Regions from separate parts of the Methylobacter sp. S3L5C genome, predicted to be linked through region 3. Evidence: riboswitches for the same ligand, from Rfam matches in the RefSeq annotation. Region 3 holds a riboswitch; each other region holds the start of a gene.

Region 1 (8,005 bases), 2.4 Mb from region 3:
GATCGAACCCATTACCGCAGGTACCGTTGACGCTTTAATAATCGCATCAATGGTTGTTTTCAGGCCGGCTTCAGAAAATCTTGCATGAGCAGTATTGTATTGGAATGTATTTTCAAACCAGTCCAGATAATCACCTTTAACAACGTTAACCAACGTAGGCGCAACACCGTTGATTCTTACGAATTCAAAATTTGCGTCTTTTTTCTCTAAAGCTTGTGCACCGATAGCCCAACGAAATGTTTTAGGAGCAGTACCCGTTATATATGGATTAGTAAAGCCATCACCAGCGGTATCGACACCCAAATTCAGATCTTTCAAACAAGCAGTAACGCGACCAGAAGTTGAGTTCTCATGAATTAACGTGACTAAAGATGATTCTGTTTTAGTACCTGTATTACCGTTTAGGCCATCATTTCCAACAGCCGGAGGAGTAGTAGATGAAGCCGTAGTACAAGGATAATTTAAGGCAAAATTATTTAATTGCGCTTGTGTACCTGAGCCATTTTCACGACGGCAGACATGTGTCGTAGCGTTGGCAGGTGCATCAGCTGCTTGATTAGCTGATGCCCATGCTGCTAAACCAAGAGGTGCAGTTACACCAGGAATAGTGACCATTAATTTGTTCCAGTTATTCCAATCACCTTTAATCAGGGAAGCAATTTCCTGTTTTGACAAGCTGGGCATACAAGCAGCATTTGTCACATCGCCCACAATGCAAGTTGTACCAGATACTGGATCAGCAACTGGAATAGTATGCATGGCAAGTTGAGCACCTTGTAACGCTCTGTATAAATGCATGCTTACCGGGACACCAAACACAACTGCAGCGCCAGGTGTTACCGTTAACTTGGCAACATCCGCAGCTGTTACATTAGCAAACAGGGTGACATTATTAGTTTTTAAAGGAGCATTTAACCCTTGAAATTGCGCAGGATCGACATCAGAAACACCGACATCAGGAACAACCAATTGGTTATTTCCGGCAGTACCTGTTGTATAAGCACAAGTAATACTGGTTAATGTACCGGCAGCAGCAGGTGCTACACCAGTACAGTTTGTTGAGTTAACTTTTAAGAACTCGATAGTAGCACCGGCAGTATCGCCATTAGCTTCAGCAATGATTGGGCTAACGCCATAACCAGAACCGCCTTCATCACGCTTGTAAATTAATAAGTTAGCTTTGCCAGTGGCCAATGTTAAACCGGTCGCTGTTGTTGATTGCGTGCACAAATAAGCTTTTTGTGTCGCACCGTCAATATTGTCTTTAAATTTCCAGATAGGCTGGCTAACGTCACAAATTTGATCTGCAGCAACACCCGCACCTGTTAATACTTTTTCTATAAAAGTACCGGCCGCTGAAGCGCCAGACATATATACCACACGGGTATCGCCAGCTGCGCTGGTATCATAAACAGGAAAGTTGTTAGCATCAACGGTAATCGCTTGCGCGTTTCCCGCCAATAATGCAGCCGAAATGGCAGCACCCAGGATTAAATTTTTTTTCATTTTAGCCTCTCAATTAAAAAACATCAGAAACGACTGCATTAAAACAATGCAGCCGTCACAGGATTTATACAACCATTTATTTACGACGATTTAAACGCAACATACCCATCAAACCAGCGCCAAAAAACCATACTGCAGCAGGCAATGGCACAGCGGATATTGGAGCAGGAGCAGAAAAAGACAATGTATTACCCGCCAATGTCCATGATCCGGCAAACTGCTCTACGTGTGACTCTAGCTCGTCTCCTGCTGCATTAGGAACATTAGTGGCATGAAAAAAAGCTAACGCAGAGCCGTAAGCACCGGCAGCCTTAGCACCAGTTTGAAGGCCAAATGCATTATCAAAGTCTTTAAATTGTCCGGTATTTGCTATACTGCCATCATTAACAACTTTAGAGATATCAAAACCGGAAGCGTTAACTTCACCCGCTTGGATTTGAAAATTACTAACTAATGCGTCAATAGTATCAGTTAGCACCAAACCACCGACTGCACTTGAGGTAAGCAAAACATCAGGATTAACATTGCTGCCCACTATCAGCGCATAACTAGTAGTCGCAGCATTAAAGCCTGCAGCACCTTTAAAACCAGATGTCCATACGGCATCTAAAGACAGATCGTGAGTATAGGCATAAGTAGAGTTGCTAGCCGCTGCTATAAAAGCATCGATAGTCAAACCCGTATTCAAAGAGTACGTGTTTTTGCTGCTAGAATCATAAACCGACATAAACAGTTCTGAATCGCCATTATGAACAGAGATATTCGCATTAGCAGAACCAGCAGCTATCATTAACGCCGCAACGAGTAAAGTTTTGTTAAATTTTTTCATTTGTTAATACCAATTATGTTTAAAATTAAAATTCGCATAATGTGGCGGCCCAGCCATCTTAAAACATTTGTAATCTTTCAAGACCTGTAGCTTTCCGTCCCCGCTTCGCAACGGGTTTAGCTTTTACACTTTCTTTGTTACCAATATATTATTCACTGCTTTATTGCCAAGCAGTTAAGCTCCCGCTACCATAAATCTATTTCTTTACTGCTGAATACTGAATCAAGAATAAAGCGCTGTTGCTGCTTCTGTCAGTATGGTCAGTGCCTTCCCTTGCTTAACCGGCATCTGCTCCAGATGCTTTCAACGTGGAGCTAGTATCCCATATCGGTTCAATCTTTTGGATTACAAAACAGTGACAGTTGCTGACAATGTAATACACTTGTATGACAACTTCATTACTCTATATATTAATCTTGCAATACACTTACTCGGGCAGTGATAAAACAAGTCCTTTGCTTTGCAGTTGCCTAGTTGGGTTTGGTAAAAAGCTGTCCATGTCAACACAATTAGTATGGTAAAAGGATGACTTATTGATTAAATGTATGCTTTGTTATAAAGCTGTCACAATAATCAACTATATTTAATAATAATCAGACTTTAATGTAATTTCTGAACTTTACTAATACCAGCAGTTGAAATATGTCATCATCACCAGGAATTACTGAAGGCGATAAAAAACAAATCGTTTCAATGCGTTTAAACAATCATGATAGGAATGCTATCCAAACCATGGCGTCTCGTCTATTTGTAAGAGAAGCAGAACTTTATCGCTTTGCCGTTAGTAATCTTTTAAACCGCATGTACCAATTACACGACATGGATTGCACTGGCAGTGACTTACTGCCTTTATTTATTGAGTTTAGGGAAGAATTAAACCAGAATTTGGGCTTAAAAAAACAACAACTTTTTAAGATTATCAACAATGGCAATGCCAATCCCGATAAATTTGTGGCCATGGCTGACATAGAATTAATTCTGCTTCCACAACATTTGGTACGCCAACGTTTATTGCAAATAGATGCCGCACTGGCTTTTAAACAACTGGATATTAATACCTGGCTTAAAAGTTATTTTATAGCGAAATATAGCCTGCCTGAATTTATCAAGGAAGATCTTGATACTGCCGAAGCTGAAGTAGAGTTAGTGTTGGTTACTAAATAAAAAGTTTTTAGTCCACAAAAAGCACGAAACATGTACCCTGCTTGTTTCATTCGCAATGGAGGTCAGGCTTGTAAATATAGCCTCCCCCTTGTTAAAGACCATAGGCATCTACACAACTTCTCCTCATAATAAAAACAATGAGTTGTAGAAGCGCCAAGCTCCCTCTCTTGTTGGAGAGGGCTGGGATGACGACTGCACGGATGCAGCACAATGCAGGAGCAATTGCCGAGGAGAATAAAATCAAGCAGTTACATACCCCTCATCTCAACCTTCTCCCTTTGAAGAAGGAGCAGTAAGACTTGTGTATATACCTATGGTTAAAGACGCATTATTATATTTTTATAATTAAAGCAACCCGTCTATTTACTTGATGTTTCTTTTTTACCGCTTAAAAAATCAGCCTAATTGCTTGAAGTACTTTTATAAATCCTTATTTCATTAGAAAAATCGCTTGAAGTGTTTTGTTAATTTCTCGAAAAATTAGCACAATTGCTTGCGGTGTTTTGCTAATTTCTCAAGTAATCAGCATAAAAAACCAAGGTTTGTTGCCATAGACAAAAGCTATAAAACTCAAAGTTTCAATTTTTTACGAATTTTTATGCTTGTTTACAGTATTTATTTTACCAATCATACAAAAAGGTGGATATGGCACGCCTTACGCACTGTTTAGTTACACAATTAATTTGTAAATTCGTGAAGCTTATTTACTACTGGTTATCTTAATAAGTATGAATGCAAAAATGCACTACTTTATGTTGGCCCACCTTCACTGCCATTAAGTTAAGCCCCGCTAATACCTTGTAGTTCCTGTTCATTAATTTCAAAGCATTGCATGGCGGAAACAAGCTGAACCCAAAGGCTTTTCAGGGTGGGATGGTTTTTAGCCTTCATGAAGTCTTCTCGAAAGCGAGTATTCAACGTCATCAATTGATGAATGAGGTGTGCCATTTGCATGAATTGGAAGTAATTTTTAAGGGCACAATAACTTTTCCTGGCGTATTGATGTTCCATGCCATAGCCACCGTTTTTAAGGGTATTGAAGCCTTCATTCTCGATTTTCCAGCGCAAGCGTCCAGTCCGACTGGTGTCAGCAATATTGCTAGCATTGATGGGTAAATCAGTGATGTGGACAAAACGCGTAGTTTTTAGCGCCTCTTCGAGTACTTCTGTTTTTGTCGATCTGATGGTCTCTTTGCACGCCAGCCAATTTAACGTATGCCCTTTATAATCTACCGCCGTCACCCACTGAAATACCTGCTCTACGGTTTTGCCAGCGGGCAGATAGCACAGGTCCTGGCGGGTATTCTTGCTTTGCAGTGCCTGTAATTCCATAACTTCCTCCCAAACGGAGGTTAGGTTGCCGTCCTTAAAGGTCACGCAGTAATGCCATTGATTGGCTTTGCAAATAGCGAAAAAACCTTCATAGGGATATAAGCCATCCGCGAGTATCAGTATGGGCAGGCGTGGATAAACTTTCTTTAGTGTGGTTGCCAGACGGATGAAGCCCTTACGCTCACAATCTTGTTTGTCATACTCACCATCCTCGGGATTTTCAAGCCACTCAGTGGCGATGGATATGCTGAATCCGTTCGGGGTAATCAGCCTTGCTTCCAAGACTGAATGAAAGTAAGTGGTTTTACCATTTTTTGACGTACGCTGCAGGCATTGCTCATCACGTTGATGGTCATAACTACCCATCCCACTTGCATCAACCGCAATTCGAAACCAATGCCCACGGTAACGACTGTTATGGAAGGTTTTGCGTTGAATCAAAACCTGAATCATCTGGTGCTTCAATTGTTCAATTTGAAAAATATCTAACAAGTCCATGACCTTCTGCACGGAATCACCATGGGGCATGAAAAAACCGAATAGACGCCGGTAATTCTGCTTGAATTGTAGATTCTCACGGCACTGGTTGTATTGATTACGAGAACCCGATTTAAACAGGAACATCGCCAAGCATGCAGTCAGGTGAGCGGCCAACTCATAAGTTGAAGTTTTCTTACGACAATCATCCACCGCTCGCATCCACTCAAACAGCTCGGGAAAGTGTTGGCAAATGGTGGAGTACATTTCATGCACAAGTTGCTTTTTCTTCTGCTGCTGGCTAGTGATGGTCTCTTGCCTGGCTGCCGCAGCACGTTGCTTAGCTTTTTTTATTCGACGTTGGACGTAGATCTGGTTTGGTTTGAACGTTTTTTCATTGAAAGTATGATTTTAATGGTGAAATTAATGGAAAATCACTCATTATTCATTAAAACAGCAAGAAAAATTAAATTTTAACACTCAGCAACTGATTGATTTATAAGTTCTACTAGAACGCTCTGAATTGCTGCCGCCTTAGTGACTCAGCAACAATTTGGCGGTTACTGTGCCTTTGTTGGTTTGTTCCCGATTAATGCTAATTTGATCAACCGTGATGGCATGCTTTGTTTCCAGCACCGCCAGCCAAAGGGTTAGTTTATCGAAGGCAATATTTTCAAGCCACAAGGTCACTTTGTCGGCGCCTTCAGGAATCATGCGTTTGATGGCGGACTTTATGTCCAACTCATTACTGCTAGTATCAATAACGGTCATTATCGATTGCCCCTCTATACTATCAACCCCCGTGTCCTGTTGATTTTTACGTAACGTTGTAACTTCCAGGCTGGTCTTTTTTATAGCGTGATAAATCCGCTGCTGGGCATTAATTTTTTGTTCAAGCAGGATTTTTTCTGCGGCTATCGGCGCAATAACTAATTGATATAAAGCATAAAACACGATAAAAACAACAACGCCGACGGACAACAAGCGCTCTCTTGGCGACAGGGCTTCCAGGCGCTGCAGAAACTCATTTTTGTTTAATTTCAAGGTGTGCCTCCACGCCATTTGGGCCAGCTTCTGCGGACTGAACTTTTACTGATAAGGCATTTTTGCTTTCAAGCTGCTGCTTAAGTTGTTCAATTTGACTAATATCTGTGGCGATAAGCTGCAATTGCATTAGGTTGTTTATAAAATCCAGTTGCTGTAACTTAAAATCCGGGTTTGTGCCAAGCATTTCACCGGTCTGATATAACAGCTGCATAAATTGACTGCCCTGCCCTACGCTGTGTTTTTTTAGTTCAGTGACCTGCTGATCTGCCTGCACGTTGATATTAACAATCCGTTTTATCTCGGGAAAAGTTTGCTTAAACAGTTCTAATGTCTTTGTTTCCAGTGCTGCCAGTTCTGTATTTTGGTGCCAATAACCGGTTATCAAGGTGCCGATTTGTAGCAGTACAGCAAGCAGAATAACTCCTAACGCAGGCAACCACTCTTGCCAGTGCCAGTCCATTGTGTTTTTACGGCCAAAAACACCCGTTAACAAATTAAATTCACCACCCAACTTTACTGCACCGGCCTGTAAAAATGGTAAAACTGCCTCCAGTTTATGATGATCCTTGGTGATGGGTACGTCTAAAAACCACTGTGCAGGCTCATTAACCTCCCAGACTTGTAACCCATACAACTCCGGATTTTCTGTTAGCAACTTATCCAGCATCGTCGGTAATACCTCAACATCAATACCGCCACCCAGCCATTGCCCATTCCGTAAAATGGCATTGTGCCGATCAATAACAAGTGAACAACTCTCAGCCTGATAAGGCAGGCACAAGGTTTCCGGATAAACGCTGTTGATATTTATGCCGGCTTCCTTAAAACTCGACAGACAATTTTGCAGCTTGACCTGATTGATTGCCGCGACATAAACGGTGTCTTTGGACGGCCGATGCCAGACCAGATGATAAGTGTCTACGTCATCGGCAAGCAAATCTTCAAGCGCAAAAGGCAGTGCTTTTTTAATTTGACTGTTACTTTTAACCGGTAAATCGACTGCCAGCAACAAGATCTCTGCTGCCGGCAATAATAAGGTAATCGCTGTATTGCCGGCACTGACCGCCAAATCCTGCAACGTTCCCTGTTGTACTGCAGACGACGTAACATCATTTACAATCAGCCATTGAACATCCGCATCTTGTTGATTAATCAGTCTGGCTATAATTTTCTCAGCCATCCAGTAAACTCCTGCGCATCCGCTTGCTTATTTTAACCTTGCCATCGGCATTGCGTTGTATTTGTGACTGGAACGTTAATGCATTTTTCCCCATGTCGATTTGTCCTGATAATAAAAAATGGTTACTGACCACGCTCAAACTGGTTTTGTTGACACTAATACCAGCCATCGCTTCGTCTTTTAAAAACTCTTCCACTTTTTTAAAAGGTTTACCACTGGCTCTAAAGATGGATTCGGCTTCATCTTTTTTTATGTCCTTGGTCATGCAACGCAAAACCACAGCACTGGCCGTATTAACATTAACGGGTTGATAGCCCTCGGCCACATAAATATAGGGCAATAATTTTTCGTAATCTGTTTGAGTGATACCTTGTACCCGCAACAATTCGCTCACCTCTGCAAACGGGCTATTAGCACTACGGTAGGCCGGCACGAGCTTGGTATAAATTTCGTCTTCAGCACCGTTTGGA
Region 2 (8,005 bases), 2.1 Mb from region 3:
GACCCAGCGTCAACGTTTTTTCATAGACAACCGCCGGGGTTGCGTTGGCTAAACTGACTGACGCTGATGGTTCAAACCATTCCCGGGCGTATGTGAACAAGCGCGAATCACGATTTTTGGCCACATACTGTTTACTAAAAGGTTGTAGCGGGTGTTCAACGGTTAAGGCTTTAAGTAACTTCGGTTCGTTATTTTCCAGTTGCCAGCCCAGGGCCAGTGCATCGCGTAACTGACTGATGAGTACTGATGGCGGACGCTCGCTATTATCGCGAATGTTGCGGCCTATCCAACTGATATAAAGTTGTTGTCGTGCCGAAAGCAGGGCTTCCAAAAACAAATAGTGATCATCTTGCCTGCGTGACCGGTCACCGGGACGATACTGCCCGCGTTGACTCATCAGATCAAAGCTTTGTGCGGGTTGACTGCGTGGATAATCGCCGTCATTCATGCCCAGTAAGCAAATCAGTCGAAAAGGGATGGCCCGCATCGGCATCAGTGTACAGAAATTAATCCGGTCACTTAAGAAACGCTGCTGGAGATTGGGTTCATCTACTGTAGCCAGCCATGCTTCACGAACAACGTTTAAGGGTAAAGTATCGTCATCGGTTAAGCCGGCTTGTTCGCAGATTTCTCCCCATCTTGTTAATGAGTGGCCAAGTATCTCCAGCGTTTTTCGTTCTTCCTCGCTGCTGGTGACATCAAAAAAATCTTCCAAAAGCGCTGATAATGTTTCTTGCCAGTCGGTATAATTTTGGCTTTTTCGCAGCAAGTTGGCCTGTTTCTCAAGAGTTTCCAACAGGTATGACAGGCCACCGACCCATTGTGCATCGAGTCCGCCAATTTCATCGTAAGGCTCAATGGCATTAAATGCGATACCGGCCCCCACGGCATAACCGAGCAACATTCTGCGTAAACCAAATTGCCAGGTATTGGCTTCCAGATCTTTAGGCATCGCTACATTTTGCGTGCGTTGTTCTGCATGTAATCCCCAGCGGATGCCGGCTTCTTCAACCCATTGATGCAATTTGGGAATAGCGGCTTCATCAATGGAAAAACGTAGTCTTAGGGCTGGTACTTCAAGCAAGCCCAGAAATTCGCTAACGGCAAAACGCGAGTCAGGCAGATTAAGCAGGGCTTCAGCGGCGACCAGCAAGGGATTTTGACCTCGCTGTTGTTGATCGGCCAGGCTGTAAGGAATGTAGCGGGAATCACCGGACTTGATATTGCCAAATACCGCACGGATATGTGGTGCGTATTTATTGATATCCGGTACCATGACAATGATATCTCGTGGCTTTAAGTTTTCAGCTGAATTAAAGCGGGCTAATAGCTGATCGTGAAGAATTTCGACTTCACGCTGCGGACTATGAGCAATATGAAACATCAGGGAATTATCGACTTCAGGCAGGTCGACAGGCTCGGTAGGTAGCGGTTCCAAATCCAGTATCGATTGTTGTAATTGTTGCAACAGACTGCCTTGTCCGGGTTCGCAGTAATCTTTGAACAGATCAATTTTGCTCTCCGGCCAATGCCAGTTTGCATAAGTTTGGGTATCGTCAAACTGGTCCAGCAAGCGAATATAATCACGTCCTTGTTTACCCCAGGCAGCGAGCAACGGTTGTGCGTGGAGATGTAATTCTTCGTCGGTCAATGCGCTTGTCATACCGGATTTATAAGCTTGGCGACGGCGTTCAGCTTTTAACAGCGCTTTGTCTTCAATAATGTCTGCCCAGTAATGTTGGCAAGGGTTATGAACAAACAAGACTATCTGACAAAATTTGCCCAGTTTGGCTAATACTTCAAGCGACTGCTGGGGTAACGATGACAAGCCAAACACTATTATTCGCCGTGGCATGTCGACAGGACGCTGTTCCTGTGTATCAATTTGAGTCATAAATTGCGTATGAACGGCTGCACGACTGGCGTAGGGCGTATATTGATCGCCTAAATCCGCCAATACTGCCCGCCATAATGCGGCCTGCCAGCGTTGTTGTTCCGGCATGATCTGGCTTTGTCCATGGCTATCACGCAAGCTATCAAGCCCGGCTGCCCAATCGGCAATCCAGTCCGATCGATACACCTGATATTGGTCAAAAAGATCAGCCAGCTGTTCAGCGAGCTGATAGCGTTTGCGGCTGTTGTTATCGACCGCCAAAAATGTCGCCAAAATTTCAAACTCAGGTCGGGTAATCAGCGTCGGCAACAAACGGTACAAGCGCCAGGTCAAGGGCGCTTTTGCCAGCAGTTGTTCTTTGGGAATCTGTGAGCCCAATACCGAACGATAAACAGCCCAGATAAACGCTGAGGGTAATTGCACTTTAATCGCTCCGGCAATACCTAACGCACTATTTTTCGCCAGGCTTTGCTGTAACCATTGCCCCATGCCATTACTTTGCACCAGAAATACTTCATTTTCCAACGGTGCCAAAGGATGTTCGCGCAGCCAGTATTCGACCACATCTCCCAACGCTTCCAGTTTATTGGAGTGAATGACTGCAATGCCGCTGTCCAGCGAGGTTTTGTAGCTTGTTTCTGTCATGAGAATATTTTTTTTATTGGAAAGCATCTTGGTTAAATAAGGGTTTGATATTGTAGGTAACCCTTTTGTCTGTTGTTTTGAGCTTAGGAATGAAATGTACTATTTCTTAGCCATCAAACCACGTTCCTGCTCCAAGGTACCAGAAAACTACCAGTGGATATAAGAAGGTTTGCCGGTAATGGCTTGGTGCCAAAGTGGTTCAATAAAATCCGACCCGCGTTTAAAGGCCGTGATATGTCGCTTTGCATTTTAAAAACATGGTAACAAAGTCAGCATTATCATGGTTTTATCACAACTTGAATGAATCCGTGCCAATAGCGCTAACTGCATAATTTATCTTTGTTTATCTTGGAAATTGAAAATATTCCCTGTGCAGTAATATCGCATACTTTATCGTGGTGTTGGCGGTTAGATTTTAAGAAAGTCTATTGAGGCGTAAAAATCCAATATACCGACAAATTATGACAGTGGTCGATAGCTTTGAGGTTTTAGTACTATTGATCGGTGAACGACATTCAATATTAAAAAATATTGCTTTGGAATTTACGATAGGACGAATTTTTGGTCAACGGTAGTTGATAGTTAACTCATTAAGCACGCTTATGAGCAGAGGATAAAGTGAGATTCAACGATAGGGAGTAACGCTAAAACAGAATAAATTTGGATTTTAGTTATCAGATGCAAAAAATCACATACAACTTTTATTGTAAAAGTGACTATCGCTAACCTGTCATACCGGTTTAATCAAAGCAGATATTTTAGGCTTACGATAGCTCTTAAGAGTCAATAATTTATGCTTTTTTACGTCTTCCAACAAAACCTAATGCTGCCAATGCTGAACTAAACAACCATACAGCAGCAGGCACCGGAACTGCTGATACAGCAAATGATGTTTTACCAGGGCTGGCAATGTCACCACTTAATGATAGGTAGGCACCGTCCAAGTTACCTACAGTAGACAAAGCCCATAGTGAGGCATTGTTGGCTCCCAAGGCAGCAAGACTTCCAGGGATGCCGCTTACGTATTGAGTACGTGGACCTTTCACATTGCCGGTTCCTGCATCGTTATAAGTAAGACGATCAATCAAGGTATTGGTATTATCATAAAGATTAATTTCGTCGGAGCGTCCCAGATTTTGGGTATTGTTTCCGATAACTTTTATGTTGGATGATAAATTCCATTCTGTGCGAAATGCAGTTGCCGTTAATTCAGTTAATATTACCGATTCGCCTGCGCCGATAAGGCCAAAATCCGATAAGGTGACTGAGTTGGGCGCTCTACTAGCGTCATCAAAGCTCCAACCGGCAAAATTAACAGCGGTTGATCCCAGATTAGTAAATTCGATAAATTCTCCAGCATTGGAGTTATACATCCATTCGGTAATTTTAACATTAGTAACGGATGCTTCGGCCGTATTGATTAGGCCGCTCAGCATGGCACCGGCAGCCAACAGTTTAACTATGGTTTTATTGTTCATTTTAATTTCTCAAGCAGGGTTAAAAACCACCACTATATTGTGGTGGTAAGAGTTATTTATTTAAGCACGGACGCGCTTTCTTAACGAAGTCATTAAGCCAAGCAAGCCTGTACCAAACAACCAGGCAGCTGCAGGAACAGGGACAGCAGATATTTGTTGCGCCTGAAAGTTAAGGGCCGTATCGGCAACAGCAAATACATAAAATTGGTTGGCACCGGCGAGGCCAGGGACAAAATCATTGTCGTTGGCAACATATAATGTGTGGAACAATGCGCCGTTGTCATAAATATCCTGACCAAAAGCCAATGCTTCAATCTTGGATGGAACATTGGCACTGTTGATGCCATTGGCATTAAGTTTAGCGGCTACGTCAAGAAACAAGGTTTTTGGAATTGCTGCAGCGCCTAATGCCGAAGAGCCAGTCATACCGCTAACTTCAGTTGCACCTGTGAGGTCAATTTTATACAGCTGTTTGACGACAGCGTTACTGCCATCTCCCAAGCCTTTGCCATCACGCTCATCGATCAAAAACTCATGGTTGTTGATGGCGATAATTTCACTGGCACCTGAACCGTTTGTTAGTTTATAGGCGTATTCATGAGTCGCTTCGCTTGCGATGTCAATAGTCACAATACGAATGCTTTTACCGCCACCCTCCTGTCCCAACGCCGCTTGCATGATACCTACCAGCATGGTGCCGTCCGGAGTAATGGCTAAACCTTCCATGCCCTTGTTGGTAACTCGGCCGCTGGTTGTGTTATTAGCTATCTCGGTAGCGCCAATCGGATTCAGATTTGCAACGGCCAAATTGGCAGGCAGCGCAAAAGATTTAATGCGCTCACCGGTTGCACGGTCAAACTGGTTGACATAAGGACCGTATTCATCGGAAATAAATACGCTCTTGCCGTCATTGGAAACACGTACGCCTTCAGGATCGAAGCGGGCATTGCTGGGGTTTGCTGAAGTGGAATCAGTTACGCCCAGTGCATTGGCAGAACCATAATTATCAGAACGACCGGTGAAATAATTGGTGTTGTTGGTTGTATTCAGTATTGGTGCGCCGGAACCTAAGGGAGCGCCATTTATTTGGTTACCCAAGCCTGCACCAGTGCCATAATTTAGCGTTGTGGCGCTAGACAACAAAGTGGTTGCTGTTAATGTTGGCGTAAGGTTATAAGCCAAACCAGTACCTGATGTATTGGCAGTTAAATCCAGAGTTATGGTATGGAAACGTGCAATATAAGAAGATGTGTCGTCTATTTGGCTGTTGTACGCCGTTGCATTAGGTCCGCGATCTGGCGTCGCAATAAAAGTATTTCCGCCTGCGTAAGCAAGTCCGGAACCGATACCACCCAGGAAATTACCTGCTATACCGTTTTCAAGCAAGCCTGTTAAGCCTGACAAATCGGTATTAACGCCGGCAGAACTGCCACTCAAGCTGCCAATAGCGATTAATTGGCCTGACGTTATTGCTGCATGCGCTGAAGTAGCGGCACAAAGTGAGGCTATGATAGCCGAAAGTAACAGTTTTTTATGCATCGTAAATCCTAAAAGGTTTGTAAGCGTGGGATACTCAATTAGGTGGTAACCCGGCTATCTCGTCTTTTAGACCCGCAGTTTTCTGTCCCCGCTTCACAACGGGTTTAGCTTTGACACAAACTTTATTTTGACAGACAGTTATGTCATTTTAATGACATGAAATTACAAATTTACGGCATCAATTAAGAGAGCATAGATGCTTGATAAAAAGACAAAAATTAACACTGCTTACGACTAAGCACGATAAATTATCCAGGCTTGGTAAAGTATTGAGCTCTAAAAAACCCCAAGATTTTGTATCAAAAAAATTACAATTTTGTTTAGATTTGGTCTTAATGTAATACATGTGTATCTCATGTGTATTTCATACTTATGTTATTGAATAAATGGCTTTATTTAATAATATAGTTTTTATATGTCTTTAATGCTGCTGTCATTTTTCTTCGGTATAAACTATTTTCCGGTTAATAGTTACCGGACATACTCAATAATTTTATTAGCCAGGAAAAGACCATGTTTAAAATGAGAAAATCTGTTGCAGCTGTTGCTGCAATATTGGCTGGTATGCCTTTGATGGCATCCGCTGTTACAGGCCCCAGCACGACTACAGCGCCTTATCTGCTTCCATTGGCTACTGCTCCAGGTTGGGCAGTAACTTCAATCCTGACTACTGGAAACGTAGTGGGTGGTTATACTATGGGCGGTCTTCCTGACGGTTTAGGTGCTTTTGATAACAATGATGGTACTTTTACCGTATTGATGAATCATGAGTGGAATAATACTGTCGGTTCTGCGCACACGCACAATCCTGATGCGACTAAAGGCGGTGCTTATGTGTCTAAATGGGTCATTGATAAAGCTACTTTAGCCGTACAAAGCGGTGGGGATTTGATCACTAAAGTTTATGGTTGGGATAACGGATTTCAACAATCACAGGCAGTTTCTAATCTGACTACTACGTTTAGTCGTTTCTGCTCTGCCGACCTGCCTGCTGCGAGCGCTTTGTTTAATAGACATCTTTCCTAAATACAGCCATAGCGTAAGTTAACAAGAGCAGCCACTAAATTCCATGTCAAGGAGTAATGCTTGTGTTTGCCCCGATAAACATCTTTGGCAATCCTGAAAATTTTGCATCGGCGATTAACATGCTCAATAAAAATACGCTGTTTTGATAGTGCCTTATTATCGGCTTTGTCTTCTGCCGAAAGCGGTTGGCCTTTTTTCTTTTTAACCGGTAGAGTCGAGTTCTGATGGTGTTTCTTTATCCCTTGGTATCCGGAATCCGCCAACAACAGGGCATCAGGATGTAACAATAGACGGCTATCTTTGAAGATCGAAAAATCATGCTGTTGACCTTTACCTATCACTACGGAGAGTATAGTCATCGTCAATAGGCAGATCACGAGTTGGACTTTGATCGTGTGGCGTTTTTTTTCCTGAAAAGTACGCTTTCTGGTTTTTAACAGGGCGCTCGATAGGCTGCTCCGAAACATCAATGACCACGGTAGCTGCGGGATCTTCCAACAGTGCTTTGCGGTTGGGCAGTTTTTCGATTTTGATCAATAGTCTTACAGTGCGAGTATAGATTTTATGGCAATACGATTCGCTGATGTCGAAGACCGCAGCCAGATTTATCAACGTCGGATAGTGACGAAGATAATAGAGTGTCAGTAACAAGCGGTCTTCCAAAGCCATCTTGGAGTCTTTTCGTCCCCGTCTAGTCAGTGGATTAAGGACTTTTTGTTCGTCCAGGTAAGTCACCAGCTTACCGTGAAGATGCAGAAAATCTTCTGGTGACAGGCCGACAGTCCTTAAAAATTCTTCAGGCTTGTGTCTTGGCAATTGGGCATAAGGAGTCATGGCTATCCGTGTTTTCAGAGGTAGATCGCTATTTTAACCCTATCAAAGCCAAATTCTATGTCAATTATTTAGGAAAGATGTCTAATGTAGCAACAGGTATGGGTACTCAAGCAAAATTGTTCATGACTGGTGAGGAAGGCGGCAGCACGGGTTGGGCACAAGCAACAGTAGTTACCGGTTTAGACGCTGGCAGCAGTTACACATTGGGTAAATTTAATTTGGCAACCAACGGTTCTGGTGGAACGGCTGTTGGCGGTTGGGAAAATATTTTAATTAATCCTTTCTCACAGGATAAAACCATTGCCATCGGTACCAACGATGGCGGTACTGGTGTCATGAATAATACGGTTGGTGTGTATGTAGGTACGAAAACTAATACCGGTTCTGAAGTTGATAAAGCCGGTTTGAATAACGGTAATCTGAAGTTTGTTAATGTTACCGGTAATGCTCTTGAAATCGCTAATGGCACTACACGTGCCACCAATATCGTTGATGGTGCGGCGTTTACTTTAAGCGATACGGCGACTACATTTTCTCGCCCTGAAGATGGTACCTGGAGTGCTGATGGTAGCAAGTTCTGGTTTGTGAC
Region 3 (8,005 bases):
ATTAAAGTGACTAATCTTATTATCGTGAGCATACTGTTAAAATGAGCTCTGCAACATCCGAAAATATAAAATGCCGAACAGTCCAATGATTGTCATAGAGCACAACCTATTGATTGTTTGACTCATAATTAAGTTTTTTGTCTTCAGTAGACATCCTTACTCAGTAATCGCTATCAAAAACTAAGCTCTTGGACTACTTGGCGGGCGCATCAAAGCTTTGGTATCACTATAGCCTCTACTATAGGTTCATTCAGTGCGCTAGCGTACATGGAAGTTGGTTATTCATTCAGTAGATGAAATTGAACAACTCAAAGAAATATTTACCAGGATTTTAAATAATAAAATCATCAAAAATTTGTGATGAAACAGGGTTAACCGCAATTATTAGTCAATTTGAAACAAAATTTGATTAGGACGAAGATTTGTATTTAAAAATTTCTGACTTTACGGATTTGCACCAGTTTATAGTTCAAACTGATGTTAAGTAATGACGAGCCGAATAAAATCATATTTGTACCCAGTAATAAACCAAGCGGCCAAGACCATGTTTCTGGCCAGACGATCCATATAACAACGGCTAATATTAAAGACGTGACACCGTTTAATAACATATCATTCCACTGAGCGAGTCGACGCATCATAAATCCTAAGCATACTTTTATAGTACTCTCCATTATGAAGAGAATGACAAGTAGCATAGTCAAAGTAATTCTGCCTTTAATAGGTTCTACCGCTAAAAAATAAAATCCTATAGCAAACTGGAATAATCCAGTAAATAGAAATAGATTTAATCCAGGAATAGTCATAAACATTAAACTTCTGACGAGTTGCAATAACCCCACGACTAAAAGAAAGTTTCCTAAAACGACAGAAACGCCTTTAGGGATAAAATGCGGTACGATGTATGCTGCTATACCTAGAATAATGAATAAAACACCTTCTGCAGCATACAATTTCCAATGCATTTGAATGTGATCGTGGATTTTATATTGTCGTTGCCGCAATTTCTTGCTATTAAATTCAGCATTCATAATCGTTCGTGTCGGTTAGATTTATTTATTATCAATTAATACCCTTATTTTTCGATGAAAATTTTTTCAGGATCTAATGTTGCAATACTTCGGACAGTTTTGATAGTTGATACTTCACGAATAATAAGGCTTGTGGTGTTTTTTGGAGAATAAAATCAAGCTTGTGTAAAATTCGGCGTCGCATTAAATAATAACCAGTTATTGAAATAATTCGTCAAACAACATATCATTTCAATAACTTAAAACTGTCTGAACTATTGTAGTCAGGCGTTCGACTTTCTTAGTAGAATGGCCCTCACCATTGATTTTATTTCCAGGAAATGCGGAAAGAGTTAATGGAATAGCTAAAACCAAGACAAAGATTATAATTTTCTTGTTCATATTTAGTCACCTTATTCCTCATGGTACAGAACAGTAATAATCTTCTATTCTTGATACTTACTTTAACCATGAAAAGTGCAAATAATGTGCAACCTTTAATTGATCGATCAATAAATAGGAGTAAGCGCGCTGCTTTCTCATAAAAAATTAACTTTCTCAAGCATGGAAGCCAAGCCTTCTCGGGAGTCCATAAAATTTTCAATACTGGCTTTGAGTTTTATTTATAGACTTTCAGATAAATAACATCCCGTTATCGTACAAAAACATTGATTTTAAAATCTTTTTTATTATTAGATTTTGGGAGTCATAATTTATGAAAGACTATAATATCAAATCATTTATTCAACAGCGCCTCTCTTATTGACGACCATCCGCTGTTTAATCGCCAATACTGTCATATTGCTTTGGAACCTGCATATCGTTGGTAGTAAATTTGAAAAATAATAACACCACCCAGCTGTCAACTTTCGCCGTACCTACGCTAAGAAAAGACTTACCCCGCGTTTTCCCAGTATGCGTATCACGCAAACTAATCGCAAATTCCGCTAAAGCACGATTGGTTTCTTTTTTATACAACGAAATTTCAGGGATACTCACATTTCCTATTAATGGAATCGGTACCGTTATTGTTGGCATTCCTACTAATGAACTGGTGTTATCTATCGATAAGGCTCCCGTTCCAATCTCAGCAATCGTATCCCCCTCTTTAAGGTCATCAACTAAAACCACACCCGCATCAATAAAATGCCTACGAATAGCGTGTAGCGCGTATTGTTGATTTTTAACATCAAAGGTATTAAAGTTTTTCGTATAAATAAACGTTTTTCCCAAACTACCACTTAAGTTTGCAATCGCTTCTCCTTGAGAATTCATAACCAATAAATTAGCGGCACGGTCAGCGGCAGTAGAGACTAGCATTTGATCAAGCGCGGTTTGTGTGGGTAAAGTCGTTTGCCACATAGTACCGCAACCACTTAAAGTCAAAACCAAAACCAAGTGTAGCGTTTTTTTTATCATCATGATTTTTCAACTTATGTATTTTTCAGAAGAATAGAGAGTAAGCATTGCCTAAAAAACAACGAGAGCTTGAACCCCAAAATGAAAAGGTTACTGATGTCGCGCACTAATAATTTAGCCCTTAAGCAAGACTTCTAAAGCCGTCTTTCTCCGGCTAAAATCCTGTTGTCGTATCGCCATGCTAAGGTGCTTCTGGTGCCAACAAAGACCTCTAAAGTTTCACAGGAATGTTCTGAATATCTTATCCATCAAGACTTTCAACTTGTTCTCAACTAGCCAAAAGTAGTCCGTTCTGACCGTGTAATTTTTAGGCGATTTAAACTGCCAGGCTTTTTCGTACCAAGAACAAAGAGTTTGTATTTAATATAGGCGGACGTAGAGCTTCATTGGGTAACGCTATCTCAGGACATAGGGCATTATTTTCGAATGGATTACACATTTAATACCTGAAATCTTTGGCTACTGACGGAGGAATGCACGTTTATTCATGATTGATCAAGCTGACACCTTCTTGGAGTTAATGGGGGGTCTTCTACAATACAGCTTTTATCAAAGTTGTCCCAAGTAATGATGGACAATTTGTCTATTAATCAATTTAAGATACAGATTTAACATTTATTTTTGGTTACATCAGGCCTTAGCGTACGTTTCTATCCTATTAGACTTCAGACTTCATAAGTTATTCATGAACCAATTAGTCATGAATAAGGTGCGAAAACCTATTTCCGGCTACTGGTTGGCGATTCTACACACAAGACCGAACTTGTTCGGTGCGGTAACGAACCGATTGGAAATTAGTTCACGATGCACATTGCGACAGTTGCTTTCAATCACAGAAAATCTGTCCGAAGTATTGTAATGAGCATTAAGAAAAAAGCTTTTAAAGTCGCTTTGAAAAATTAATTTAGGGAGGATATCTTTTTTCGATATGAAATTTATATGTAGTTGCCTTGTTTAGGGCATAGGTATCTTTCCATTGTCGTAATATCAGTTGACTCACTAAAATTGACTGACAGCTTTACGTGTGTATGCTGTCATTAGGAAATCTGGCGTCAATGTCGCCGGTGGGTAGGTAGTGATCCTTCATTTTGACAGAGCAAGTTCGGCCAACAGCGGCCAGACGGTTACTCCCAACCAACGTCTACAATATGTTCAATTGCTGTCGTCCGGCTATAACATTGATCAGAAGCCAACAACAATCTCTTAGCACTTAGGTGTAATGCTTCTTCAAAATTGACTATTGAAATAGAGACTCTCATGAGAGTCTCTATATTTGTAAACAATTTATTTCATTATTCGGTATTAAGCCGCTTTATCTTTCCGAGCAAAACCAGTCAGGCCTAGCAGGCCAGTACCAAACAACCAAACAGCTGCAGGCACGGGGACTGCCGCAACCTGTTGAGTCACATTAACGTATGATAAATGATTAGCTTTGGGGTTGTTCCAACCAGAGAAACTTAACACTGTAGAATTGGACGTGGCGAGTAAATTGGCAAATGTATATGTTGTGGCATCTGGCGAGTTTGTAGAGGTCTCTGTATTTATCGTAGCGCCACCCCAATTAGTCACGAAACTAAAATTTTGTGTTACTTCTGTTCGTAATATATATGACAACGTATAAGTATTGCCTGCTATTGTGCTTAGGGTTTGGGAAAGTGTGTCGATGCCGTCAGAAATACCTGCCCCGTTATACCATTCGCCATTTTGAATGCCTTGATATCTGCCTGTTGCTGTCCACCCTGCGCCTCCTGCAATACTAAAATCCCCGTTTTGCACCAGATTACTTGTAGTACTAGCATTGGCTTCCGCGAAACCGCTTAAAATAATTAAAGTTATCATTATTGTGTTCATTTTGGATTTAGAAAAAGTATTCATTTTGTATATTTCCTTAAAATTATTTCATTAGGATTATTTACAACCCGGCAGGCCTTTTAGGCTCCGTGGCTTTCCGTCCTTATCTTGCAATAAGTTTGGCTTGTTCATCCATGAATCATGCACACCTGGATAAGTGAGACACGAGCGTGCAATTTTATTAAGCAGATAACTTTGCTTGACCATGAATACCCATAGTATTTATGTAATCTTTAAACTACGATTCGAATATAACAGCTAAAAATAGCGAGTCAAGCTTCGAATTGTAACAAAATGTAACAAGAAATCTAAATACACTAAATCTATGAACCATGCTGAGCAGAGTGAAAAGCATCATTCGTGACACCGGCATAGTATTTTGGTGGCGTTATTGAGTGGAACTAGATTGGATAAGCGGAGCATTAACGATGGATTGTATACAATATTAATCCAATAGTTTACAAGTAGAATAATAGCGTTCTCGCTGTGCTTTTGTGTATAGCACTACTAAGAAGTAGTTGCTGTAGTACTTCACAGCAATCAGTTTTGTTCGGTAGTGTCATTTAAATTACTAAAATCGACAGTCCGCATTCTGTGAGTATCCTGTCATTTGAAAATATGGCGTCAATGTCGCTTATGGATCGCTATGCATAGAATCTAACTAGTACTTGAACGGTAATAAATTATTTAATACAAAACAATAAGTTGCGATAAAATAGGCCATTGAAAATTAAATAACAGCCTATTGGCGTATAAAATGCTTAATTCAAGTAACTTACTGATAATTATGAATAATATTTTCATCGAAAAGGGCTTGGCGAAAGCGACCTCCCGGATAAGCGCCTCAGCTTTCAAATTCTCGTTGGAAAACTCCCGATGAGAAAGGTATTTCCTCCACAAATGAGCATCGGTCAACGCGATATTGCTGATATCAAAATAGATGTTTCCTCCCGTGATGACATTCCGATCATCTTACTGGGCGTGCAACACATTTATACCACTCAGCCATTAAGGGATGCTGTTTTTAAAATACTGGAGGAAGTGGTGCCTACTAAAATTGACGCCGAAGTGACAAAAATCGTTGCCATCGACAAAGGCCGCCCCGGTATGAATCAATGGTCGATTTTGGTGTTAGGATCGCTACGCGTAGGACTGAATACAGACTATGATCGCATTCTGGAGTTGGCCAATCAGCATAACACCCTACGTGAAATGCTCGGTCTTGGTTGCTTTGATGCCGACAAACGCTATCGCCTGCAAACCTTGAAAGACAATCTCAAGCTGTTTACGCCAGCGATCATGGCGCGTATTAGTACTGAAGTTATTCGAGCCGGCTATCAATTACCTGATCTGGATATTCATGCGCTGATCAGAGGCCGTTGCGATTCTTTTGTGTTAAAAACCAACGTGCATTTTCCAACCGATATCAGTTTACTACATGACGCGATCCGGATTCTGATTCGGACGTGCGTCAAATGGAGCTTGCAACATGCCTTGCCTGAATGGCGATTGCATAAGCACAACCTGTCTAAATTTAAAAGGCGCTATCGCACGCTGCAAAAACTCAACCATTCCACGTCAAAAAATGACGCTATCAAGGCCGCCAAAGCACTTGAGATCAAACAGTCCTACCAGGACTATATTGATTTGGCAGGGTTCTATCTTGAGCGTACTAAAGCCAGTCTGTTGACGTTAAAAAATGACTTTCACATACCAGAAGTGTTGCTTACCGACCTGAGCACTTTTAGCCTGCATGCCGAACGTCAAATCGAGCAAATTAGACGCCGCGCTATTCAAGGTAAAACCATTCCCCATGATGAAAAAGTCTTTTCCCTGTTCCAGACCCACACCGAATGGATCAGCAAAGGCAAAGCCGGAGTCCCGGTTGAACTGGGCTTGCGGGTCTGTATCATGGAAGATCATCAGGGCTTTATCTTGCACAGTCAAGTCATGCAAAAAACTACCGACGACAAAGTCGCCGTACCGATGGTTAAAGCGACTCAAGCAAAATTCCTACGCTTTAACGCCTGTAGCTTTGACAAAGGCTTCCACAGTCCCGCCAATCAAACCGACCTGAAAGCCCTCCTTGAGCAAGTCGTTTTACCCAAAAAAGGCAAGCTATCCAAAGCCGACCAGAATCGTGAATACGCAGCGGAATTTAAACAGGCAAAAAAGCAACATTCCGCCGTAGAATCGGCTATTAATGCGCTAGAAGTACATGGACTGGATAAGTGCCTTGATCATGGCATTGAGGCTTTCGAGCGTTATGTTGGCTTAGCCGTGTTATCGCGTAACATTCAAAAGCTCGGCACAATTAAACGCGACATGGACCGGCTAAGGCTTTTTAACGGGCAACAAAAACTAGTTGCCTGACACTTTTTTGAGAACAGCCAACAGGTTCCACAGGAAAGGTGCGCTTATAATTTATGATTGTTAGGAATAATTCTGAAAAACTGATGGTAAAGCAGAAATTGAGTCGTTTGTTCCACCCCGGAAATATTTTTCCAAAAAATATTTCCGGATGTTGAGCTGGTTTTTTTGAAAAGTGGCTTTTTCGTTCAGGCACTAACTATGAATAGAGATAATTTACAAACCACGCATTATCAACGACTACCAGTAGAGTAGCTATGCATAGTTTTAATACCGAAAGGAAATGCAAAAATTATTACCAACTGGATGATAACTATAAACGGGATATGCATGGCGACATTCAAGCAAGTGTGCTATGAAATCATTAACTGAAGAGTGCCAATTGGCACTCAAGCAGGCATCTTCATATGTGATGTTTGGCAGATGTCCATTGACTTGTCTGAAGGAATAAATTTTCACCTCAGAAATCATGTAAAACTATGTAAAGTTTTTTAACTAATGGCTGATCGAAGCGTCTGTGAAATCAGGTTATGCAGCCGATAGCATTTTAAGACTATTCATAGTTGCCCACTATACATAGGGGTCGCTATGGATAGCTATCCATAGCTGCCAACAACGGACAGACGGATACTCCCAATCAACGTCTGCAATATGTCCGATTGCTGTCGTTCGGCTGTAATTAATTAATTCATCTTTGTCGGATTCGAAAGCGAAATTAAGGTGAATCCCACTAACAGAAAGTATTTTTTGTGATGTTTTCTTGATATTGATAGCTCCAATGTACAAAAAATTGAGCCCAAGCGGTAACGGTTTGGCGCGTAATTACTTTTTGCCATTCAGGGATGCAGCAAGTGCTCTGCACCCCTATAAAGCCGTTGACGTGCCTAATAGTTATTTCGCCTCGTCAACCATCTGCATGATTTTTTCTTCAACTTCATTGGCAACTTCAGCTAACGCCTTGTCTTGGGAGAGTGTCAAAAGCATCTGTGCCGGTTTGATAAGTCCAATCTTGGTTTTGCCTTGCTCAGTGTACACCGAAATACGGCAAGGCAACGCCATGTTCAGGCGCATGTCGATGGATAAAACTTTTGCGGCCTGACTCGGATTGCAGACTTCAAAAATTTTGCACTCATTGTCAAATGCAAGACCTTTACTGCGAAGGGTGTTGCCCAAGTCGTGGATATGTAACACCCCGAAACCATGGTTTTTAACAGATGACTCCAGATCGGCCGATGCTTGGGTAAATGACTTGTCTGTGTCAACGATGTAATACATGCAAACCTCGAAGGTTGTGACTCACAATTGAGTTTATGGTGACGACTATACTCCCCATTAAAAACATATTCCGTTTAAAT
Region 4 (8,005 bases), 180 kb from region 3:
TCAAGTTACCAATAAATCAAGCACTTAACTTGACAGTGCTTCGTTTGAGGGGATTAAAATCAATACCGTTTAATAATCACACCAGAGAGGTGGCGAAATGGCAAAAGTATCAGGCCCGTTGATGTCAATGGACGCATCCGGTAAATTTGGCGGCACAATCGTGTTTTCAAAATGGAAAGGACGCAACGTAGTACGGCAGTTAGTGGTTCCGGCCAACCCAAACAGCGCCGGACAAGAAGCCGCGCGTAACCGCACCCGCGTTACCGGTGCCTTGCAAGGTTGGGTCAACAGCACGGCAATGCTCGCACCCACCCAAACCCTCACCGATAAACTGCGCATTAAGGCAGTCACTCCCGGTGGTTTTGCCTGGAACGGTTTTTTAACCCAAACCTTAATCGGTTCCGGCGGCTTAACCTACGATGCCGCAACAGCAGCTTATGCCGCCTTAAGTGCGCCGCAAAAAGCGGCTTGGGAAGCGGCAACCGATGACCTGGTGCCGGTAATCAATGACGTTTACCAAACTATCGAAGGTGGTGGCGCAGGTACCCCGATCACCGACGGCGAAGTGTTCTTTATCCTGCAATACGGTTTAAGCCTGTTGGGCTTGGCCGATATGCCGGGGGCGGTACCGCCGGTTTATAGCTAAAGTTTGTTGGTTTTTAGGGCTAAAGCCTCATGATTCAGGTCATGGGGCTTTTTTTTGGTGAATTTTTGATGTACTGACAAGAGGTGAATTATTGTTTTCTGATTGTCAGTAATCGATCCAAACCGGACGATGAAATGGTTAGATTTTTTAGGGTAGAGCTAACCGGATGCCACGGAAATCTGAAAAATAAAGCCGAGTTATAACTACGTCCCGGTTGAGCGTAATGTTAGACCAAATGTGTGATTGCAAGACTTGACCCCGTACTTTTTTCGGGTAAGGGGCGTTAATAACCGTATTGCCGGGGCGAAAGTATTGATTGCACTTGATCCGGCCCTGGGCGCGTCGATTATCGGCGATGCACCGGATTTACCGGGCTATGTGGTGGATATTTAATATTATTTTGGCAGTTTTTGACAAAGAAAAATTGAATAGGCTATACTGATCCCAACAAAATAACCGCTATTATGCGGTTTTTTTTTACGTTTTACGCCAACATTGCACAAGAGGAGAAAGCGTATGAGTCATGAATTTCTAAAACCTCGTCTTGTTGGTGAGCGATTTAACAAACATAGTGTTCCGCTCGAATTATTAAAAGATTTCGCGGCACTTGAGGAAATGATTGTTGAAGTTGCAAAGTGGAAGTTTAAAGAATCTCATCCAAAACAAAAAAGAATACCAAGCGGATTTGGCAAAGACTTGTCATTACATATTTCAAATATTGAGAATGGTAGTGCCATTCCGGTTATTATCTTAATGTATGCAATGAGTTGCCCTGTAGACACACAGACACAGGTCGAGATGTATGATTCTCCAGATGTGTATTATTTTAAACAGGCAAGGGATCTTGTAATTGAAACAATAGCTTGCGCTGTACAAAGCAAACCTTTGCCTTTACCAGCACAATTTCTCGGGTATTTTGATCGCTTTGGCCGTGGATTGCGAGGCGATGAATATATTGAGTTTAATGATAATGAACTGGCTAAACTCACGCTTGAAACTCGTGAAAAACTTATTCGTGCATCCAAGGTAGACGAGTGGACAGAGGATAGGGTATTAAAAGGTCGTATTTCTGAAGCTGATCAATCGCGTATGAGATTCGAGTTAGAATTAAAAAATGGCACAAAACTTAGAGCGCCGCTTACGAGTCAACATTTAGACACTATACTTGATGCTTTCAATAATTACGCCAATGATGCTAGGGTTGTGGTGCAAGGTGCTATCAAAATAGATAGACAGAATCAGCCTAAGTCCATCGAGTTCGTAGAGCACATTACTCTAATAGATCCATTAGACGTCGATGAGCGCCTAGATGAGCTGGCTAAACTAGAGGATGGCTGGTTGGATGGTAAAGGGGTCGCTCTTAATCCTGAAAATTTGCTTTGGCTGGGCAAAAGCTTTGAATCAAAATTCGATGCTGACTTGCCGTTGCCTTACCTATACCCTACCAGCGATGGAAATATTCAAGCGGAATGGCCTATCGGAAACTGGGAAGCCTCTATAGAAATAAACTTAGATAAAAAATGCGCAGAATGGCAGGCGCTAAACCTAAAATCGGATAAATGTATAGATTCAGATTTTGATTTATCTAATGACGATGGCTGGAGCAAACTTAACCAAGCATTAAAAGAATTGCATCCTGAAGAGAACGTATGAATCCAGAAACACTCTTAATGCGACAAATCAACCCAAGTTTCATTCAAAATGGGCGAGTCACTTCACAAGCATTTCGCCCAACACCAAAAGATGAAAACGAACTTTCCGTATATAACGGAGACTTGATCAGTCCAGAAAAGTCGTGGCTACATTTTACAGTTACACAATCTTTTAAATCAGCAGGGGTGATGGCTGTCAGCCATGAACAGTGCATCGAACAATCCGTCCCTGTCATTTATAACGGAATACCTTTTACTGAGCATGCCTATCTGAGCTTTTCCAATATGAGCAAGAAAGAAATAGAAAGAAAGGCAAAGGTATTAATGTCTAAAGCTCAAGAGCGGAATTGGCTTTATCAGGCATAACTTATGAAATAACTATCCCATAAACCCACTCCGAGCGGGTTTTTTATTACCAAAATTCAGGTAGCCATTGCAGCTGCATTGGGAATCAAGAATCGATGCGGTCAGTGTCGTTGATTGTGACCCCATCGATTTTCAAACCCACTATCTTAAGCTCGTGGTTGTTTAGTTTTCAAAATCAACGACACTGACCCCAATGCCAGTAAGTTAAGATATAACGCTCTAATTATAAAGAGCTTTTATAGGCTGTAAAATGAATGTCATTCTTAATATTTTTCAAAAGTCTCGGTGCCGAACGTCCCTCTCTAACGGCTTCTATTGTTATGGCGATGTAACTAATAAGTCGATTAATATCACACAAAAATCCGTCAGTTGAATGCCGGATAAAATTGATGACCTGATGCTTGGCTTTTGACAAGGCTTGGGCAAAATTCACTTGGTAATTCAAGCGTAAATGTTGCGTATTCTCGTCCACTTTTTGTTGTGCCGCCATTGCCATTAACGCGGTTAAATTTGCAGCGATAATTTTGGCATAAAAATCTTGTTGAACTGAGAGCGCTGATTTACCGGAAAAATTCTCAATTTCAAGCCATTGTTTTAAGCGTTTATAATTTTCTTCAACGCCCCAGCGGAGATGATATAACGACTTAAATAAACTAGCTTCATAAAGCTCAGTATCCATGAGATTAGTAATCAGTACTTCTACCTCATTAGGAAGATCAACACGGACTAATCTGAGCTTTATCGGGGCACTTGATAATCCTTTTTCGACACACGTTTTAATTGAAGGTTTATTGGGCTTAATTGTTACTATTGCCTGTCTTTTATTACTTTTAATAAAGTCTTTTACGACTAGGCTTTGCTTGGTTTTTGTCCGCATACAAAATGATTGTTTATGATGTAAATGAAAGGTATAGAGCCAGAATGCAGGGTAGCCACGATCATAAATAATCAAATCATTTTTACTCGCATGAGCCATGTGACTATCAATACAGGACTTTTCGGATTTAAGCCTGGGATGAATACAAGAATCGATGACTAAATGATTCAGAACATCATAGAAAACCGATGCCATGCCCATGGTGCAAGACCCTTGCCCTGGTCGTCCTTTTTGAGTGCCAAAGTACTGAGTAATATCCGGTGTATTGGGCAAGCGAATGGAGGTACCATCAATCGCGCATAAGCGAAAGCCTTTCCATAATTTCAAGTGCTCAGGGTGTTGGTAAGCCTGATTGATTACTAGCTGATTAAGCGCGATAAATGCGGTATGTGAAAGCTGTTTTCTGGACTGAAAAAAGGCCGACTTTGTGATCCACTGAGAGGCTTCTTTTTTATGATTAAGTACCTTAAAAAACTGGTCGAGTTCTACTTGATTGGAATGCTTTCTAAAGTTAAGCAGATACAGTATTAAAGTAGAAAAATTGAGTGATCTGTTCCGTATAAAAGCGGTATTTGAAAGACGATGTTTGTCTATAAATGAAAGGTCGTTAAGGGTATTGTTTATGAGTAGAAAAATGTTATTTAATGACTTTTCCAATGTTTTATGGTGGCCTTTATTTCATAGGTAATACGTGATTTTATTGCCTGTAATTTTAGCATAATCAGTTAGTTATGCCTTAACTTACTGGCATTGACACTGACCCCATTGATTCCGTTAGGCAGGTATAGCTGCTTGGTTCAGGCAGGGTAAAAACGTGAATAACGGGGTTGCAAACCTCGTCACGCCGGGGTCAAATTACCCAATGTGGCCTGTCGTCTAAAGCCCAGTAATCCCATCAAACCGCTACCGAATAACCAAACTGCGCCAGGAACGGGAACTGCGGCAACATCGCCGGGGCGAACAGCCCAGGCATAGAAAGAAGCGCCAAGTTCGTCGCCGTTCTTGTAGCCAGCCTGGTAGCCAGCCGATGTATCGAAGTACCAAGCGCCGCCAGAACCGGGCGAGTACTCAGTTCCCGACCAGTAAACCAAGGCTTGTAGGTTATTGACCAAGCCGATGTTGGCTTGTCCGTTATTAGAACCGTTGCCATGAATGCCAAATGTAGGTTGGTAATTTCCAGCTGTATCAACATAATCCTTTAAGCCCAGGTTAACGTTGTACATATAGGCTAACTCGGAGTTGGAGCTAGTAATGTTATAACCGAAATCGGTTGTGCCATTTTCGGAATATCCGGTGTTAAAACTGCTGCCGTTGACCGGTGTGTTGCTGGCCAAGCGCCAGTCGCTAAAACCGCCGTAGACTAAATTGGCGGCCCACGTGACTGCAGTATTCCATTCCATTTTTCCATTATTAACGGCACCTGCATAACCAGAGGTACCAGCATAGTTAGCATCTTGTAGCCAAGTGATATTAAGCACGTTGTCATACAACATACCGTTACCACGATCAACTAACGACGCATGGGCAGTTCCGGTAACAGCGACACTGGCAAGCAAAGCCAACGCTAATAAGGTTTTTTGATGTTTCATCATATTCTCTTTAGGTAATCTTTCATTAATCAAATGTGCAACTCGGCTGACCTTTTAAAAAAGGCTCCGTAGCTTTCCGTCCTTATCTCACAATAAGTTTAGCTTTATCGTCCTTGAATCATGCGCACTTACATAAGCTTGACACGAAGTTTAAAGTTGAAAAAACTGCTTTTGTGCAATAAATTTAAATATTATCACTAATAAATATTGCATATTTGACCATGCCTACCAGACAGATCAGGCACATTTTTTTGTGCCCGGCATATTTAAATAATGGTTTGTTTCGTTGACTGTTAGGCAACGAAAAAATGTTGCCTACCTACAGTCTAATCGTAAGAAATCGAACTAAACTGGACGTTAAGCCAACAAATACAAAAACTGCGACCTATAAGCATCGTTTTTGCGAGCATAACAATTCTTTGCGCTTATGTGTAAGGCTTGTCAAGCCCAGTAAGCCAGAACCGAGCAGCCATAGGGCTGCAGGTACTGGGACAGCTGCTGGTGTGATGGCATTACCAACGCCTAAGGGTAATGATAATGTCGCACCTGGATTTAAAGCTAGCCAAGTTGGGTCAATATAGAACTCAGGATCAATAAAAGCCCCCGCATAAAAAGTTAAAATTGAACCGAATGCATGAGATCGAGATAGAGCGTCCATATAAACCATTTGTGTTGCATGCCCGGACGCATCAGTCAGAATCTCTGTGACTCCACCAAAAGTGCCAGCAAAAGAATCATATGAAATCAACGTTTCGTTTAACCATATATCTGACCGTCCTGTGTGACGTGTATTGCTTGTACATAAATGGTTACCACAGTCATAGCTAAACCCTGTCTCTCCACCTACTGAGAAACCAACTTTTGAGGCTGTCTGAACTTCATCAATAGTCTGTGCTGCGAGATCCTGACCAAATAGCCAATATCGCCCTCCGAAGCCCACTGGAATCCAGGTAGAAGCTGGCCCCGATATATCAATACTATAAGACATAGTGCCATCGGCTTGGGCCATAGTCTCTCCGTATCTATTATATGCTTTCGCTGATACTAAAATATAAGGCGCTGGCGTACTGGAGAAAGTTACAGTCTCTAGCTCCAAGCTATTGGTATCTATTACTTTATTAGTATAAGTTATCGAATTATTGTGAGGGGTAGAGTTGCCCATAGTATTTGAAATACTACCTTCCGAATAAGAAGAGGTGACACTAGCCCACGATGTATTTGCACAAAGACTTAAAGTTAAACATGGTAATAACAAAGCTAACTTTATTGTTTCTTTACTAGAGTTTTTAGGAGATATCATGAAAAATTTACGTGATGAAGTCTGCCATTGAATTTAATAGTAATATCAGTTGGTTTGTTTCGTTTAAACATTCGTTTTTTTATGCCTTACGATCTACCAAGTAATAATAGTTAAGACTTTCAAAAAATGGTAGGTTAAACACAGTTTAAATTGAGGAGTGTTGAAAATGGCATAAAGCCACGTAAATTTTGGCATTTAATAAATTCTATGGGACTTTTCTGTCGTTTTTATAAACGCACCCTATGAGCAACAAACCCGTAAGACGGTTTAAATGTAGGGTGCATTAGTAATAACGTAATGCGCCGAATGATCAAAGACCAACATACTGCGCAATACGCTATTTCACCCTACAGATTTTAGCTTTCCACGTTGGTGCCGTTAATCAATAACGTTTACCAATTCATCGAAGGTGTTGGTGGCGCTGGTACCGCCAGTTTATAGTTAAGATTTGTTGGTTTTTTGGACTAAAGCCTTATGATTTAGGTCATGGGGCTTTTTTTGTGGAGGTGTTTTGGCAAAATAGATATGTAGGTTGGGAAATATCTTTTCCTTGCCCAATATTCAAAGGACAAAAGCATAATATCGATACATTACCCAATGTCATCATTCTATTTTAATGTGGAAATGTTGGACAAAAAAATGTGCCCACCTAATTTGTTGAATCAATTTTACAACCAACTCAAGGTGCAGAAACACCCAAAAAAGCCATTTATTAGGTATATTGGGCGTAGATTTTATTTTTCTGGGTAGCACTTTTCGGCAGAGCCATTGCAGCTTGCATCCATTACCGTCAATAAATATCTTTAATGTTTACACCGGTTTCATGAAGAACAGTACAACAAAAAAGCCGCCCAGTAGAGGCGGCTTTAGTGCCTGATCTTTACGTTAAGCGTTGGCGGTCATGGTGCTATACAGGTTTTGAGATTTAGCCTTTTTCTTATGAAAAGCTCCAAAACCTAATAAGCCTGATACAAACATCCAGATAGCGGCTGGAATTGGAACGGCGGCAACGGTGGGGGCCATGGCCATGATCTTCCAATTCATTGGGGTATGAGTCGTTAAAGGGGCGAACAATTGGCCGGTTGTACACAAAAATTGTGGCCCTGCTTCGCACGATCCCAAGCGCGAACCGTTAGGTGTGCCTGCCAGACCGTAATTGTTCCTGTAAATAACGTCCGTATTGGGGTCGCTGAATGCGAAAATATTTTCGTTTCCGTCAAAGGATATAACTGCACTTTTGCCGAATACAGCCAGTGTTTGGTCAATCGCCTTCACGGGTCCCTGATAGTTTGTGAGTGTATTACTGAATATGAAATTGGTAATATTTCCAATATCGTTCGAGTTATACGCGATTCCATCAAACGTCGCTAACACGTTGAAAAAACCGATATTTTCGAGCATCATATACGACGCGGCGTGGGCCTCAGACCCTATGGTGTTTATCGCACAGAGCGCCAAAGCGACTAGTGTTTTATTCATTTTATTTTTCATATTTACTAATGACATCGTATTCTCGCGGTTTTAACCGTATATTTGTAAATTGCGGTTGAATTAAAGTGATCTTAGAATACCTTT

Evidence for each region. Region 3 has a riboswitch for cyclic di-GMP ahead of KKZ03_RS21215 (VPLPA-CTERM sorting domain-containing protein). Riboswitches for the same ligand answer to the same signal wherever they lie in the genome.
Region 1: it holds a riboswitch for cyclic di-GMP, as region 3 does, so the genes downstream of both, KKZ03_RS10105 (VPLPA-CTERM sorting domain-containing protein) here and KKZ03_RS21215 (VPLPA-CTERM sorting domain-containing protein) in region 3, are expected to answer to the same signal.
Region 2: it holds a riboswitch for cyclic di-GMP, as region 3 does, so the genes downstream of both, KKZ03_RS08865 (esterase-like activity of phytase family protein) here and KKZ03_RS21215 (VPLPA-CTERM sorting domain-containing protein) in region 3, are expected to answer to the same signal.
Region 4: it holds a riboswitch for cyclic di-GMP, as region 3 does, so the genes downstream of both, KKZ03_RS20305 (hypothetical protein) here and KKZ03_RS21215 (VPLPA-CTERM sorting domain-containing protein) in region 3, are expected to answer to the same signal.

Annotation. Positions count from the first base shown of each region.
Region 1 covers NZ_CP076024.1:2,248,029-2,256,033, reverse strand. Annotated here, with positions in the region: gene KKZ03_RS10110 (hypothetical protein) at 1-1,506, opposite strand, end outside; gene KKZ03_RS10105 (VPLPA-CTERM sorting domain-containing protein) at 1,583-2,335, opposite strand; cyclic di-GMP riboswitch class I at 2,376-2,466, opposite strand; gene KKZ03_RS10100 (hypothetical protein) at 2,978-3,499, shown strand; gene KKZ03_RS10095 (hypothetical protein) at 4,280-5,575, opposite strand; gene gspM (type II secretion system protein GspM) at 5,843-6,352, opposite strand; gene gspL (type II secretion system protein GspL) at 6,333-7,535, opposite strand; gene gspK (type II secretion system minor pseudopilin GspK) at 7,528-8,005, opposite strand, start outside.
Region 2 covers NZ_CP076024.1:1,946,616-1,954,620, forward strand. Annotated here, with positions in the region: gene recC (exodeoxyribonuclease V subunit gamma) at 1-2,539, opposite strand, end outside; gene KKZ03_RS08860 (lamin tail domain-containing protein) at 3,331-4,017, opposite strand; gene KKZ03_RS08865 (esterase-like activity of phytase family protein) at 4,078-5,556, opposite strand; cyclic di-GMP riboswitch class I at 5,598-5,675, opposite strand; gene KKZ03_RS08870 (hypothetical protein) at 6,070-6,582, shown strand; gene KKZ03_RS08875 (transposase family protein) at 6,579-6,959, opposite strand; gene KKZ03_RS08880 (transposase family protein) at 6,913-7,416, opposite strand; gene KKZ03_RS08885 (hypothetical protein) at 7,494-8,005, shown strand, end outside.
Region 3 covers NZ_CP076024.1:4,678,715-4,686,719, forward strand. Annotated here, with positions in the region: gene KKZ03_RS21200 (HdeD family acid-resistance protein) at 429-1,031, opposite strand; gene KKZ03_RS21205 (hypothetical protein) at 1,263-1,412, opposite strand; gene KKZ03_RS21210 (DUF6655 family protein) at 1,791-2,432, opposite strand; gene KKZ03_RS21215 (VPLPA-CTERM sorting domain-containing protein) at 3,732-4,304, opposite strand; cyclic di-GMP riboswitch class I at 4,340-4,414, opposite strand; gene KKZ03_RS21220 (ISNCY family transposase) at 5,157-6,653, shown strand; gene KKZ03_RS21225 (DUF302 domain-containing protein) at 7,542-7,925, opposite strand.
Region 4 covers NZ_CP076024.1:4,497,769-4,505,773, forward strand. Annotated here, with positions in the region: gene KKZ03_RS20280 (hypothetical protein) at 98-646, shown strand; gene KKZ03_RS20285 (hypothetical protein) at 890-1,039, shown strand; gene KKZ03_RS20290 (hypothetical protein) at 1,163-2,299, shown strand; gene KKZ03_RS20295 (hypothetical protein) at 2,296-2,664, shown strand; gene KKZ03_RS20300 (IS4 family transposase) at 2,888-4,198, opposite strand; gene KKZ03_RS20305 (hypothetical protein) at 4,381-5,133, opposite strand; cyclic di-GMP riboswitch class I at 5,164-5,243, opposite strand; gene KKZ03_RS20310 (hypothetical protein) at 5,516-6,430, opposite strand; gene KKZ03_RS20315 (VPLPA-CTERM sorting domain-containing protein) at 7,316-7,936, opposite strand.